3 regions of the Buttiauxella gaviniae genome follow, and region 3 is predicted to be linked to each of the others. Evidence: predicted binding sites of a transcription regulator. Region 3 holds the regulator's gene; each other region holds the start of a gene.
What was found. The regulator Fur, encoded in region 3, represses iron uptake genes when iron is present. The targets are predictions, from matches to a motif close to ATAATAATGAGAACNACTATCAA.

Region 1 (5,319 bases), 200 kb from region 3:
TAGCTGTAATGCCGCTCGCCTTCTATCAGCGCAAGCGAGTCGTTATGGGCATGGCGCGTAAGAATGTCGGTCAGCGGCAAATCTGCCCAGTAACCTTTTTCGCGATAGCGTGCGGCCAGGCTCTCCGGCCAACGGGTGAATTGAATCGCCATTAATTAAGTCCCAATACGTTAAGCATGGTAGAGAGTTTTACCCCAGTTTCGCGCCACTCTGATTCCGGTGATGAGGCCGGCACGATGCCCGCTCCGGCGAACAGGCGAACGTGCTTTCCGCCAACGCGGGCGCAGCGAATCGTCACCACCCACTCGCCGTTACCTTCCGCGTCACACCAGCCGACAATGCCGCCAAACAGTTCGCGGTCAAATGGCTCCAGTTCAGCAATGAGTTTTCGTGCTACATCATGCGGGAAGCCGCTCAGCGCAGGGGTTGGATGCAACAAGCAGGCAAGCGAAAGCGCATTCTCCTGCGGGTCTTTAATCTGCCCATAGATTGGCGTGGCGAGATGCCATAGCGTCGGGGTGGTGATCAGTTCTGGCGTATCAGAAAGCACTAAAGACTGGCTGTGCGGCTGCAATACGGTTTGCATCGCCTGCGTCACCAGGCCGTGTTCATGGCGATCTTTAGTTGAGCGCAGGAGTTGTGCACCGATTTCACTGTCACGCTGGATGTTGTCTTTGTCGCGTCGCGCCGAGCCTGCCAGCGGTAAAGAACTAAAGTTCTTGCCCGATTTGCGTAGCAGTAATTCCGGGCTGGCGCCGACTAACGCGCCGCCGTCCGGCAGGGGAACATGGAAGTTATAGCTGGTTGGATTCTGGCTAATCAGGCGGTTGAGCAGCGCATCAAGATCGACTGGTGCATCCGTTTCGATATCAATCAGGCGCGAAAGCACCACTTTATCGATATCCGGTTTAGAGGTAGCGGCGGCGGCATGCGCCACCATTTCCATAAATTTTTCCTGCTCAGGAATCGCCTGGCGTGCGGCTATATTCATCGCCTTTCCGGCCACAAATTGGCGGGCGTCATCCTGGCATTGGGCGCGAGAAAACGTCTGGCAGCGTTGAGGGATAAACAGCGCGGAGGGTTGGCTGGGATCGAACGGAATTGCACCCACCACGACTGGATTTTCAATGCCGTGTTTTTTGGCATTTTCGAAGGCTTCTCGCAGTTGGGTTTGCAGGCGACCAGCGGGGTTTGCACCGTCCTGCGCCGGGCTATCGAGGCGAGTAAAACAGCCGCTCGTCGTAAAACTGCGGTAAGGCGACATAAAGAAAAAGCTATCTGCATGATGGGTTAGCGATTTCTCTTGTGACTGTGGCGCCAGTAACGTTTCCATGCGTCCTCCGTTAAAACATGACAAAAGATAGTAATAATGATTATCATTTGCTTTTCGGAGTCGTAACCTAAAGAGAAATGTACATGCTGTCAACACAGGTAAAATTTTTTTTAACAATTCCCGCGCTGGGATTGCTGGCTCTTGGCAGCCTTGCCCACGCCGCAGACTGGCCCCGGACGGTGGCCGATAGCCGTGGGACGCACACGCTTGAGCAGGCTCCGCAGCGCATTGTTTCCACCAGCGTGACGTTAACCGGCTCGCTGCTCGCCATCGATGCGCCCGTTATCGCCAGCGGCGCAACGTCGCCAGGAAACCGTATGGCGGACTCACAAGGCTTCCTGCGTCAGTGGGGAGAGGTGGCGAAAGCCCGTAACGTACAGCGCTTATATATTGGCGAAGCCAGCGCCGAAGCCGTCGCCGCGCAAATGCCCGACCTGATTCTGATTAGCGCCACCGGCGGCGATTCCGCCCTCGCCCTTTATGATCAACTTTCCGCCATCGCCCCAACGCTTATCATCAATTACGACGATAAAAGCTGGCAGCAGTTGCTGACGCAGCTCGGGCAAATTACCGGTCACGAAAAACAGGCCGCCGAACGAATTGCCCGTTTTGATAAGCAGTTGAGCGAAGCCAAACAGCATATGACGCTGCCGCCGCAGCCGGTCACCGCGCTGGTTTACACGGCGGCCTCTCGTTCCGCGAATCTCTGGACGACAGAATCCGCGCAGGGGAAATTGTTTCAGCAGCTAGGTTTCACGCTATCCACTCTGCCTCCAGCGATTCATACCAGCCAGAGCATGGGCAAGCGCCACGACATCGTGCAGTTAGGGGGTGAAAACCTGGCCGCAGGTTTGAATGGCGAGAGCTTGTTCCTGTTTGCCAGCGATGAGAAAGACAGCGTTGCGCTGGAAACTAACCCGCTGCTCGCGCACCTGCCCGCGGTGCAGAAAAAACAGGTTTACGCGCTGGGCACCGAAACGTTCCGTCTGGATTATTACAGTGCCACGCAGATCCTTGAGCGTATGAGCAAGTTATTTGCCAGTAAGTAATTTATGCCCCCCTCCCAACCTTCCCCTTGCCAGGTGGAGGAGTGAACTGCTCCCTCCCCAGGAAAGGGGTGGGTTGGGGTGGGGTCAACTATACGGCCTCCGCCGCAGCACCTTGGTCATAACGCCGTAACTGCACCAGAACAATCGCCAGCACAACCCCGCACAATGTCAGAGCAAGGCCGCCGGAACTTGCCGCCGCAACGGGCGTCATCGCCACGGTCAGCCCGCCGAGAATCGCCGCGCCAATCGCATCGCCCGTTACGTTCTGTGCGGTCCACAAACCATTTATTCGCCCTAACATTCCGTCTGGCGTAAGCGTTTGAATTAACGTGTATTGCAGCAAAGAGCTGATCGCGCTGAGGTAACCAAACAGCGCAAGGAAAACCAGCCCCAGCCCCCACATCGGCATCAGGCTAAAAATCCCAATAGCGATAAACGCCACAATGCCGGTCGCCAGCATGATCATGCCCGGACGCGCGTGGTGAGCGATGCGCCCGCTGGTTAACGCCCCAATCGCCGCGCCTAATGGAACGGCGGCGTACATCAGGCCAATTTGCGCCGCGCTCATTTGCCAGTGCCCTGCGAGCGCCGGATACAACACGCGCACCGCGCTGGCCATCGTCAGCAGCGCCCCGACTAACGCAATCCCGCCAATAATCGGATGCCCTACCAGAAAACGTAACCCGTTCCACAATGAAAGCAGTGGGTTTTCACGTGCCTGCGGCGGGGGAGCCAGGTTCGGCAAACTCAGCAGTGGCAGCAAAGTGATAAAGGTCCCGACGGAAGCCAGGGCGTAGTTCCATACCACGCCGCCGGATGCCAGCAACAGCCCGCCAATCATCGGAGAAATGACCGACCCAAGGCGCACGGTGAGCATGGTAATCGCGCTCGCCTGCATTAAATTCTCACGCCCGACCAGAGCAGGCGTTGCGGCTAAGAGCGCCGTCACGCCCAGCGCGCCAAAGAACCCGTCCCATACGCCGAGCAGATAAATCGCCGCAAGCGACGGTTCAGGTAAAGCGGCGTTAATCGTCAGGCCAATAAAGCCGACGCCGCAGGTAGAACGCGCCAGCAAAATCAGGCGGCGACGTTCATGTCGGTCAGCCAAAACCCCGCCCATCATCAGGCCGATAAACATGGCGCTGCCCGTGAGAGTTACAGCCAGGCCCACTTGTAACGACGAGCCCGTCAGCATTTGAATTTGTACCGGCACCGCAACGCCCAGCAGCCCCAGTGAAACAATGGAGATAAAACGGGCGAGGAAGACGGCGCGAAAAGCAGGGTGAGTCTTGAGTAAACTGAGATTGAGCAACAAAGAATTGCGGTTCATTACATGGCCTTAAAGCGAATTTTTCTTTCCGGGTGCGAGGCGGCTCATGCTAACATAAACAAATAAGAGTGATAATGATAATAACTATCATTTAATTTACACATCACTCTCAGCCTCTCCCAAATGAGAGGGGACGGTACGGTTTTCTCCTTCTCCCGGGGGAGAAGGTTGGGATGAGGGCATTTTTTTCAGGGAAAGAACGTTATGTCAGTCTCGTGGTTATCAAGGCGCTCTGCGGTCTTGCTTATCCTGTTTTTCTTGCTGTTATTGATGGCGGCGCTCAGCCTGCTATTGGGTGCAAAATCACTGCCTGCCGACGTCGTTATGGATGCGCTCAGCGGCCAGTGTCAAAGTGCCGACTGCACAATTGTGCTGGATGCGCGCCTGCCGCGAACGCTTGCGGGAATCCTCGCCGGAGGCGCACTCGGCCTTGCCGGGGCGCTGATGCAAACGCTCACCCGTAATCCCCTCGCCGACCCTGGCCTGCTTGGCGTCAATGCCGGAGCCAGTTTTGCCATTGTTGTCGGAGCCGCTGTCTGGAGCCTCACATCCCCCATCGCGCTGCTCGGCCTGGCCTTTTCCGGCGCGTTGTTCGCCGCATTGCTTGTGGCGTTTACCGGAAGCCAGGGCGGCGGGCAGCTTAGCCCGGTGCGTTTAACCCTGGCCGGTGTGGCGCTCGGCGCGGTGCTCGAAGGGTTAAGCAACGGCATCGCCCTGCTGAACCCAACGGTATACGACCAGTTACGTTTCTGGCAGGCCGGATCGCTGGATATTCGCACCCTTGAAACGTTAAAAGTTATTGTGCTGCCGGTGCTGGCTGGCTGCACGATCGCGCTGTTTATCAGCCGTTCACTTAATAGCCTGAGCATGGGCATTGATACCGCCACCGCGCTAGGTAGCAAAGTCGCACGCACGCAGGTGCTGGGTCTGATTGCCATTACCTTACTTTGCGGAAGTGCCACCGCCGCCGTAGGGCCGATTGCGTTTATCGGCCTGATGCTACCCCATCTGGCGCGCTGGCTGGTGGGCTCCGATCATCGCTGGTCACTTCCCGTGACCTTAATCGCCACCCCAACCTTGCTGCTGTTTGCCGATATTATTGGCCGTATGCTGGTGCCAGGCGAACTGCGCGTTTCAGTGGTGAGCGCGTTTATCGGCGCGCCAATGCTGATTTATCTGGTGCGCCGCCAACGCAAAGGAGCCGGGCTATGAATCGTCTTTCTCCGCGTTTAATCATCACCAGCCTGCTTTTGCTGTTGCTGGGCATTTCACTGGGAATATGGAGCCTGGGAAGTGGCGCTCTGCCGCTTGCCGTCGGCCAGGTTATTGACGCGCTTATCGGTTCCGCACCGCGTAATATTTCGCTGGTGGTGGTCGAGTGGCGTTTGCCGCGCGTGGTCATGGCGCTGCTGATTGGTGCAGCATTGGGCGTGAGCGGCGCTATTTTCCAGTCGCTGATGCGCAACCCGCTCGGCAGCCCGGACGTCATGGGCTTTAACACCGGAGCGTGGAGCGGCGTGCTGGTGGCGATGGTGTTGTTTGGTCAGCATCAAACCGCAATTGCCACCTCCGCCATGATTGGCGGGATTCTCACCGCGCTGGTTGTC
Region 2 (5,319 bases), 3.0 Mb from region 3:
CCCACCGACCAGGGGGTGTTTTAGAATTTCACGCTCTTCGGCATCCAGCTCAAAGCCTGCCACATCCAACATTACCGGGCCCACATCTACCTCTCTTATGGATTCGTTGCCCGCAGCAGGCACCAGGCCTCGTCTGCAAGGGTTAAAAATTGTTTGTCTTGGGTTTGTCGCCAGCGGCATTCATACCACGATGCCATCAACATAATCACCCAGGGTTGCCAGCGCCTGACCTGCTGGCTTAATACAGCCACTGGAATATGGCTTAGCTGCGCGTACGCACTGATTAACGGCTCAGGCTCTATATTGTTCGCCGCCACGATTGCCGCCAGCTCCAGCGCCACATCCCCATCCCCGGCATATTCCCAGTCGATAAGTTTTAAGCCTTCTGGCTGATGGACCAGATTACCAGCGTGAACATCCATATGCAGCGGAGCCAGGCGGAGCGGTTTTGGCTCGCCTCGCCTGCGCATATTTTTAAGCTGTTTTAACCAGGCCAAACTTCTTCGCTCGGCTGCCGCGCTCTGCCAGTAATATTCCAGCAGGGGTAACAGGCTGATTCGCCAGCCAAAACAGGGATGATGGTGCAAATCATACAACAATGATGTGAGCGTTTGCAGTGAGGGGAGTTCCGATTTCACCTCGCCATTTAACCATTCGACGATTAACCAACCTTTCGCCAGGCAAACGGGCCGAGGGCCAATCCCTTGCGTGATGTGTTTCAGCGCACGATGTTGACGCTTGAGTGATACACCGGGCATGGGCAATTCAAGCTGATGTCGGGCGACATATTCTTGAGTGCCGACGTTAAAATGCAGGCTGCCACCGCTCAATCCTTTAAGTTGCGAAAAGCAACCGGCGGCCTGAGCCGCCGGAAGGTATTGATCAATCACATTTTGCAGCGCTGAATTATTGCGTTTGTTGTACAGCACCGCTTCCTGACCAAATAATTTCACCGGTCTGCACCAGCATCAACTGCATTTTCAACGTCGGAGCATTTACGTTACCGCTTACATTGCTATAAAGCACATATTGCGCGCTAACGTTGCGGGCGATACCAATCGCTTTGCTGCGTGAACCCAGGCTGTCTTGCGGAGATAAACCCAGTTGCTGTTTGGCAATGGAGAGCTGCTGCGCAGAAACAAGGGTAAATTTGCTGTTATTGGCCAGCGCACCACGCAGTGCTTCTGTCGCTTTACCGGTTTGTAACGAACCATTGGTGTGGTTGTTGACGTTATCGACCAGCAGTACGCTACCGGCGGTTACACCGTCAGCTTGCAGCATTTTCCCGACCATCGGCTGCATGGCGCTGCCCCAGTCATAGCTACGTACTTTTGGCGTGGCAGGAATAGTGGGCTGCGGTTGCTCAATCGGGCCAGGCTGAGGCGGAACCGTCGGCACCGTTGGAACGGTCGGTTGCGGCTCAACGGGTTGTTGAGGCACAGGCTTCACTTCTTCCACAGGCGCAGGGGCTTCACTACGCTGAATACACCCGGTTAAAATCATCGCCGCAGCGAAAATGACCAGATATCGATGGATTCCCTTAATCAAAATTCACCCCTTATAAAGAGAGATAAAGACGGACTTTACGTGCGTCTGGATAACTGGCTATTGATGACACCGAAACGCTAGATTTCGCGGGTAGTGTAATCGTACGCGGTTTCTCAAGAGGATGGATTTCCAACCCTTTTGCGTCATACCAATAGAAACGATAGCTGATGTTCACAGGCTTTGACTGCTCATTATACAGTTGGGTATGTGAAACAGTGGCTCCGTTGTCAGTTGAAATTTCTGGTTTTTCAGCACTGATCCCCGCCGCCAGCACTGAGGCCTCCATAACCAATGCTTGCCCCTCGTTAACAGGAATAGCCGGTTTGGTACTGCATCCCACCATCAGTCCGACGGCAAGTAGCATTAACAGCGGGTTAGTTTTCATCAACTTATCCTTTATGCGCCAGCATCGGCCCAAGTACACGGCCACCCAGCAGGTGCATATGGATATGATAGACCTCCTGCCCGCCGTGGCGATTGCAATTCATAATCAAGCGATAGCCGTCTTCTGCAATCCCTTCTTGTTCCGCAATTTTTGCGGCAACAGTTACCATACGACCCAACGCAAGTTCATGGTCTGCGGTGACGTGGTTTACGGTTGGGATCAGGACATTAGGAATAATAAGGATGTGGGTAGGTGCCTGCGGCGATATGTCACGGAATGCAGTAACTAACTCATCTTGATAAACGATATCTGCCGGAATCTCGCGGCGAATAATTTTACTGAAAATAGTTTCTTCGGCCATGACGTTACCTTTGTTCATTAATTGCTGGCTATTTTTGTCTTATCAAACGGCGCCCAGAGCCGTCCTGAAAAGGCATAACGTAAGAGTATGAGCGAGTTAATCATACTCTTTCAACCTCAAGTCATTATTTCTTTATAGGACTTTTGTTTACGCGCCCTCTTCTCTTTATATAAGTCCGTGCAAAACACCTGATCAAAACGATATTTCATTTGCGGTGTAACATCTGTTTACACGCGATCGATGAATGAGTATATTTCTCATTTGCATTTTCATTAGCATACCATCTGCAAATGTAAGGTATTCAGCCACCGGACTTTTTTGGTGCTGAGACACAACTTCCAACAATGATTTAAGGGTTTAAGATGTCTTTAACCATTTCTACCAGGGATGGGCAGCGCACACCTGCCTGCGCTATTTCTATGCTGGCATCCTGTATTGCTTTTGCACTCATGCCATCAGCCGCGTTTTCTGCAACACAAAATACTGAAGAAACAATGGTCGTCGAGAATTCGGTCGCCAATACGGACAGCGCAGAAGATCACGATTACAGCGTTAAAACCACCACCAGCGGAACAAAAATGCTGCTGGTTCCACGCGATATTCCTCAGTCGGTCAGCATCATCAGCGAACAGCGAATGAAGGATCAAAAGCTGGAATCTCTGGGTGATGTGTTGAAAAATACCACCGGTATTTCTGAAAGCGTCGCTGACTCGGACCGCAGTTCTTTCTATTCGCGCGGCTTTTTGATCGACAACTATATGGTCGATGGCATTCCAACGCTGTTTGAATCACGCTGGAACCTGGGCGACGCGCTGACCGATACGGCAATGTATCAGCAAATTGAAGTGGTGCGCGGGGCTAATGGCCTGATGACCGGTACCGGCAACCCTTCCGCTGCGGTGAATATGGTGCGTAAACATGCCGATAGCCGTGAATTCCAGACCAATGTTTCTGCAGAGTATGGAAGCTGGAATAAACAGCGCTATGTGGCTGATATGTCTACTCCCCTGACAGACAACGGTAATATTCGTGGCCGCGTCGTGGCGGGTTATCAGGATAACGACAGCTGGCTTGACCGCTATAACCAAAAGAAAAAGTTCTTCTATGGCGTGCTGGATGCCGATCTCACCGAAGCCACTAGCCTCTCCGTTGGTTATGACTATCAGGAAACTAACGTCAATGATCCAACCTGGGGCGGGATCCCACGCTGGTATACCGATGGCAGCAAAACCAATCCGGATCGTAGCTATAGCACTGCGCCTGACTGGGCTTACAACGACAAAGAATCTCAACGCACTTTTGTTACGCTGAAACAAAAATTAAGCGACGACTGGCAGCTTACCGTCAACGGGACCCACACCGAAATGACGCTGGAAAGCAAGCAAATGTATCTGGATGGGCTGGTGGATAAGAACACCGGTTTGATGGTTAGCCCTTATGGCGCATCCTATCCATACGTGGGCGGCACCGGTTATAACACCGGGAAACGTAAAGTCGATGCACTTGATACGTTTGCCAATGGCTCTTATGAGCTGTTTGGTCGCCAGCATGAACTGATGGTCGGGACCAGCTATACCAAACAGAAAAATACCTATTTCAGCTCATGGGAAAACGTCAGCGATACGCAGCTCGGTAGTTTCAATGATTATGACGGTAACTTCCCGGAAACGGACTGGAGCCCACTGAGTCTCGCGCAGGAAGATACTGTTCATCAGAAATCTGCCTATATGGCGACACGTATCACCCTTGCCGACCCGCTACATGTCATCGTTGGGGCGCGTTATACCAAATACAATCTGCATACGTTAACGCAAGATCTGGAGAAAAATAACACCTCTCCTTATGCCGGTATTGTTTTTGATATCAATGACGATTGGTCAACCTATGCCAGCTATACCTCGGTGTTTAAACCGCAGACCGAACGCGATGTGCAAGGTAATTACCTGACCCCTATTACCGGGAATAACTACGAAGCGGGCTTAAAAGCAGACTGGCTGAATAGCCGTTTCACCACCTCACTGGCCGTGTTCCGTATTGAACAAGATAACCTCGCGCAATCTACCGGCGCGGTTATTCCTGGCAGCAATGGCGAAACAGCCTACCGTGAAGCTGACGGTACCGTGAGTAAAGGCGTTGAATTTGAAATTAACGGTGCGGTAACCGATGACTGGCAAATGACGCTGGGTGCCACCCGCTATATTGCAGAAGACAGCGAAGGCAATGCGGTTAACCCGAATCTGCCACGTACCTCGGTAAAACTCTTCAGCAGCTATCGTTTGCCAATGCTGCGCGAGCTGACTGTTGGCGGCGGTGTGAACTGGCAAAACCACGTGTGGTCTGACGTTTCAGTCCCGGGTGGCACCTTCCGTGCGGAGCAAGGCAGCTATGCGCTGGTTGATTTGTTCGCGCGTTATCAGGTGACCAAAGCCTTCTCCGTCCAGGCGAACCTCGATAATCTGTTCGACAAAACCTACGACACCAATATCGATAGCCGTTCAATCGTTTATGGCGCACCGCGTAACTTCTCGGTGAGTGCTAATTACGCTTTCTAACGTGCTCAATGGCGGATAACGCAAGCTTATCCGCCCAACAAAGAAGCAGTGTGAAGAATGAAGGCAATAAAAAAGGGAGGCCAATGGCCTCCCTTAGTTCTCCCCAACTTCTTCTTAGCTGTTACGGATCCACTCATCCATTTCAGTTTTCAGGTTATCGGATTTAGTACCGAAGATTGCCTGAACACCTGAACCAGCTACCACTACACCTGCTGCACCCAATTTCTTCAGGCCAGCCTGGTCGACTTTAGAGATGTCGGCCACGCTAACACGCAGACGGGTAATACACGCATCCAGGTTAGTGATGTTTTCTTTACCGCCGAAAGCGCTAACCAGAGCCGGTGCCATTTCGCTTGTGGAAGTAGCAGAGGTCTCGGAAGTTGCGTCTTCACGACCTGGGGTTTTCAGGTCCAGCGCTTTAATCAGCACACGGAACACGGTGTAGTAAATCGCCGCGTAGCACAGGCCAATGA
Region 3 (5,319 bases):
CTTGCTATTGCAGGTGTCACGGCTCTTTCCGGACTGGTTGTAATCCCTCAGGCAAGTGCAGCAGGTTTTATTGATGACTCCACGCTGACCGGCGGTGTCTATTACTGGCAACGTGAGCGCGACCGTAAAGACGTTACAACGGATAAATACGAAACCAACCTCGCTCACTCCACATGGAACGCAAATCTGGACTTCCAGTCTGGTTATGCTGCGGACATGTTCGGTCTTGATATTGCGGCCTTTACTGCTATCGAAATGGCAGAAAATGGTGACAGCGGTCACCCAAACGAAATCGCATTCTCTTCAAAAAACAAAGCGTATGACGAAGACTATTCCGGCGATAAAAGCGGGATTAGCCTCTATAAAGCCGCTGCTAAATTCAAATATGGTCCAGTCTGGGCGCGTGCAGGTTACATCCAACCCACCGGTCAAACTCTGTTGGCTCCGCACTGGAGCTTCATGCCAGGCACCTATCAGGGCGCTGAAGCGGGTGCAAACTTTGACTATGCAGATGCGGGCGCATTGAGCTTCTCCTACATGTGGACTAACGAATATAAATCCCCATGGCACCTGGAGATGGACAAGTTCTATCAGAACGATAAAAACACCAAAGTCGATTACCTGCACTCTGTCGGCGCTAAATACGACTTCAAAAATGATTTGATCCTTGAAGCGGCCTTCGGCCAGGCTGAAGGTTATGTGGATCAATACTTCACCAAAGCCAGCTATAAATTTGACATTGCTGGTAGCCCGCTGACCACCAGCTATCAATTCTATGGAACGCGTGACAAAGTCTCTGATGGCAGCGTCAACGATCTGTACGACGGTACTGCATGGTTGCAGGCATTAACCTTCGGCTATCGAGTCGGCCAGGTCGACCTGCGTCTTGAAGGCACCATGGTTAAGGCAGACGGCCAGCAGGGCTACTTCCTGCAACGTATGACGCCAACTTATGCATCTTCTAACGGTCGTCTTGATGTGTGGTGGGATAACCGCTCTGACTTCAACGCCAACGGTGAAAAAGCGGTATTTGCAGGCGCAATGTATGACCTGAGCAACTGGAACCTCGCGGGTTGGGCGGTAGGTGCTTCTTATGTTTACGCATGGGATGCTAAACCAAGCTCTAAACCGACGACCGATGGCTTCTACGATGCGGATCGCCGTCTGAAAGAGTCTGCATACAGCCTTGATGCAATGTATACCGTTCAGGATGGTCGTGCGAAGGGAACCCTCTTCAAGTTGCACTTCACTCAGTACGACAACCACTCCGATATTCCAAGCTGGGGCGGGGGTTACGGCAACATCTTCCAGGATGAGCGCGACGTGAAATTTATCGTTATCGCCCCATTCACCATCTTCTGATTTGATTCCGGGCATGAGAATGCCCGGTTTGTTTAAGGATACTCAGCATGAAAAAAATCATTTTAGTGACGGTGATGGCTTTAGGTTTGAGCGCCTGCGCACAACCGAAAACAGCGCCGGAAGATTCAAAGCTGAAAGCAGCTTACAGCGCGTGTATTAACACCGCCGAAGGTAATCCGGATAAAGTCCAGGCGTGCCAAAGCGTGCTCAATGTGCTGGCTCAGGAAAAACAGCATCAGGAATTTGCGAAGAAAGAGACGGTTCGCACCCTCGATTACCAGAATTGCATTCAGGCAACCCGCACGGGTAACGACCAGGCGGTCAAAGCCAAATGCGATAAAATCTGGCAAGAGATCCGTACCAACAACCAGTAGCGGTGATCTTCATGCAATAAAAAAACCGGTGAGCTTCCTCACCGGTTTTTTTACATCTGACCTCTGGGTTAGGGAAGCCAGGATAGACGGATTACTTTTCGCTGATTTCGTGTGCGTGCTCGTCTGTACGGCAATCACCTTCAGCGCAGTGACCATAAAGGTACAGGCTGTGGTTCGTCAGACGAATGCCATGACGAGATGCAATCTCACGCTGGCGCGCTTCGATTGAATCATCACTGAATTCAATAACTTTGCCGCAGTCCAGGCAGATTAAGTGGTCATGGTGATGCTGTTGCGTCAGTTCGAACACGGATTTACCGCCTTCGAAATTATGACGGGTCACAATGCCTGCATCATCAAACTGGTTTAATACGCGATAAACGGTGGCGAGACCAATCTCTTCACCCATATCAATCAGACGCTTATATAAGTCTTCCGCACTGACGTGATGATTCACCGGCCCCTGCAACACTTCTAAGATTTTTAATCGAGGAAGCGTGACTTTCAGGCCGGCCTTCTTTAATGCGGTATTGTTGTCAGTCATGCGGAAATTGTCCTGTTGCTTAACGAATCGCTCGGACTCAGGGTGAGCGTTAAGATGAATGCGTCTCATTATAGAACTGCAAATTCTAAATGGGAACCGCAAGTATTATACCCGTCATACTTCAAGCTGTGGGGGGTGTTGGCTGCACTCACTTACCCCAGTCACTTACTAAAGTAAGCTCTTGGGGATAAGCTCCCTGGCCGCCTGGCCACAACTTGAATTATTTAGGGTAAAAGCATATTCAAGCCAGAAAACTGCGGCTGAGTCGCGATTTGCTTGCCTTACTAGCTATTTTCCAGGAATTCATTGTACAGGGACAAACTGAAAAGTTACAAATTTGTAGCAATTATTTTAATCGGAAATATCTATTGATAATGTGACGCAGCCAAAGGGCCACGTCACTAATAGCATTAAGCGCTGAGGATATCAGCCAGATTCAGTTCTTCAGAAACCTGGTTAACCCATTTCTGAACGCGCTCTGCGGTAAGCTCAGGTTGGCGATCTTCGTCGATAGCCAGGCCAACAAAGTGATCGTCATCTGCCAGGCCTTTAGACGCTTCGAAATGGTAACCTGCTGTTGGCCAGTGGCCCACAATCGCCGCACCGCGCGGTTCGATAATGTCGCGAATAGTACCTAATGCGTCACAGAAATATTCTGCGTAGTCTTCCTGGTCGCCACAGCCGAACAGCGCAACCAGTTTGCCATTGAAATCAACTTCTTCCAGCGTCGGGAAGAAATCATCCCAGTCGCATTGCGCTTCGCCGTAATACCACGTTGGAATGCCGAGAAGCAGAATATCGAAGCCTTCCAGGTCTTCTTTGCTGCTCTTAGCAATGTCATGCACCTCAGCAACGTCCTTACCGAGCTGTTTTTGAATCATTTTCGCGATATTTTCGGTATTACCGGTGTCGCTGCCGAAAAAAATGCCTACGATTGCCATGAGTAAAATAACCTCTTGATACTTAATGGTATGATGGCTGCTATTTGGCCACAGATAGGGCAATCATAGCAGAACACATCACGGGGCGGAAACTGCTATAACCCTGTAGTGCACAGACTGCAACATTATACCCATCGTCCTGCAACTCGAATGCTAATGGGTATAACACGATATCTAACTAAGATGTTGCTTCAGTTGTTCGAGCAGTATCTCTTCAATCAGTTCACTGCGGCTGATATTGCGCGCTTCAGCCAACTGATTAAGAGCCTCTACCGCCTCATTGTTGAGCTTTAACTCCACTCGCTTCAGGCCGCGTACTTTATCGCGCTTGAGTTGATTGCGTTTGTTGATACGCAACTGCTCATCACGCGTTAGCGGATTGGTTTTTGGTCGCCCCGGGCGACGCTCGTCCGCGAACAGATCTAATGTAGTACGGTCCGTTTGTTCTTTTGCCATGATTAGACTACTGACAGGGAATTCAGGTGGCACGGAGCGGGGTGCTCTGGCGCAATTTAGCGCGCAATCATACATCAGCATGGCTTGCGCGCCAACGCGTTAGCCGCATCTTGCGGCCAGTCGGTCTGTTTTTAATCAGTTTGCGGCTGTTAGGTCGATAAAACGATGGATTGCGCGCAAAACAGCATCAGGTTTTTCGGCATGGACCCAATGCCCGGCTCCGGCAACCACATGTGCACGCGCCTGCGGGAACTGCGAAAGCAGTTCGCTACGGTGTGATTCATCCACATAAGGCGAGGTGCCACCGCGTATAAACAGTGCCGGTTCGTTCCACGCCGGAATTTTTTTCCAGCCGACAATATTTTCGTACTGCTCCCACAACACCGGCACATTAAATTTCCATTCACCATCGGTAAAAGATTTCAGCAGGAACTGAATCACACCTTCTTCATTAAGGTATTCACGCATCACTTTCGCGGCCTGCTGACGCGTTGTGATTTTCTCGGCACTAACCGCATTAATTGCCGCAAAAATCTCGTCATGGCGGCGAACCTGATAATCCACCGGCGCAATATCAATGAGCACTAATTTATCGATGCGCTGCGGTGCAATCGCGGTCAGCGCCATCGCCACTTTGCCGCCCATCGAATGACCGATGATAATCGCTTTCTCAACGCCATATTCATCGAGCGTTTCCACTACGTCCTGCGCCATGGCGGCGTAGTTCATCTCTGGGCTACGTGGTGATAAACCGTGGTTGCGAAGATCAATTTGCAGCAGCGTGTGATTTTGCCCAAGGTCACGGGCCAGCACGCCAAGATTATCCAGGCTACCAAAAAGACCGTGAATAAGTACGATGGGGGAATTACTAGTCGATTGTTGCGCAGTTTGCAGGCGAGCATTCAATTTCATGGCAAAGTTCTTTTTTTTTACTTCGTGAGGTTAGGGTATCATAACGGCATCCTGCCGCTGTGCCGCAAATATTCAGTCTAGTCTGACTTTGTGGTGTGACAAAAGCTTGGCGCTACCCGAGGTTGGGATTTGTCCCTATAATCCCAACAACTTGTATTCAGAAAAGATATCGCACTGGATTAAGATGAAAACAATTGAAGTTGATGACGAGCTCTATCGCTATATTGCCAGCCACACGCAGCACATTGGTGAGAGCGCGTCCGACATTTTACGGCGCATGTTGAAATTTACCGCCGGCCAAACGCCTGCTACACCAGCAACGACCGGCCAGGCAGCACAAGTTGTCGCCGCTCCGGAAGCCAAACCCGTAAACAAAGCACGCGATCGTGTTCGCGCGGTGCGTGAACTGCTGCTTTCCGATGAATATGCAGAACAAAAGAAAGCTGTTAACCGTTTCATGATGGTGCTTTCTACGCTGTATACCCTCGATGCTCATGCTTTTGGTGAAGCGACCGAATCGCTGCATGGTCGCACCCGCGTCTATTTTGCCGGTAACGAGCAAACGCTCCTTGCTAACGGCAACCAGACTAAACCTAAGCATGTTCCAGGCACGCCATACTGGGTCATTACTAATACCAATACGGGTCGTAAATGCAGCATGATCGAACACATCATGCAATCAATGCAGTTCCCGGCGGAATTGATTGAAAAGGTTTGCGGCACAATCTAA

Region 1: a site for Fur is predicted at 3,781-3,803, ahead of entS (enterobactin transporter EntS). Genes of this name have one in related genera too.
Region 2: a site for Fur is predicted at 2,539-2,561, ahead of fhuE (ferric-rhodotorulic acid/ferric-coprogen receptor FhuE). Genes of this name have one in related genera too.

Annotation. Positions count from the first base shown of each region.
Region 1 covers NZ_JBFMVT010000002.1:3,033,741-3,039,059, reverse strand. The annotation lists gene AB1E22_RS14710 ((2,3-dihydroxybenzoyl)adenylate synthase) at 1-152, opposite strand, end outside; gene entC (isochorismate synthase EntC) at 152-1,333, opposite strand; gene fepB (Fe2+-enterobactin ABC transporter substrate-binding protein) at 1,417-2,382, shown strand; gene entS (enterobactin transporter EntS) at 2,471-3,712, opposite strand; gene fepD (Fe(3+)-siderophore ABC transporter permease) at 3,917-4,924, shown strand; gene fepG (iron-enterobactin ABC transporter permease) at 4,921-5,319, shown strand, end outside.
Region 2 covers NZ_JBFMVT010000002.1:185,447-190,765, forward strand. The annotation lists gene nagZ (beta-N-acetylhexosaminidase) at 1-84, opposite strand, end outside; gene thiK (thiamine kinase) at 96-953, opposite strand; gene lpoB (penicillin-binding protein activator LpoB) at 907-1,503, opposite strand; gene AB1E22_RS01520 (YcfL family protein) at 1,559-1,933, opposite strand; gene hinT (purine nucleoside phosphoramidase) at 1,938-2,294, opposite strand; gene fhuE (ferric-rhodotorulic acid/ferric-coprogen receptor FhuE) at 2,657-4,846, shown strand; gene ptsG (PTS glucose transporter subunit IIBC) at 4,961-5,319, opposite strand, start outside.
Region 3 covers NZ_JBFMVT010000002.1:3,230,509-3,235,827, forward strand. The annotation lists gene chiP (chitoporin ChiP) at 1-1,362, shown strand, start outside; gene chiQ (ChiQ/YbfN family lipoprotein) at 1,410-1,736, shown strand; gene fur (ferric iron uptake transcriptional regulator) at 1,828-2,280, opposite strand; gene fldA (flavodoxin FldA) at 2,691-3,221, opposite strand; gene ybfE (LexA regulated protein) at 3,396-3,677, opposite strand; gene ybfF (esterase) at 3,813-4,589, opposite strand; gene seqA (replication initiation negative regulator SeqA) at 4,774-5,319, shown strand.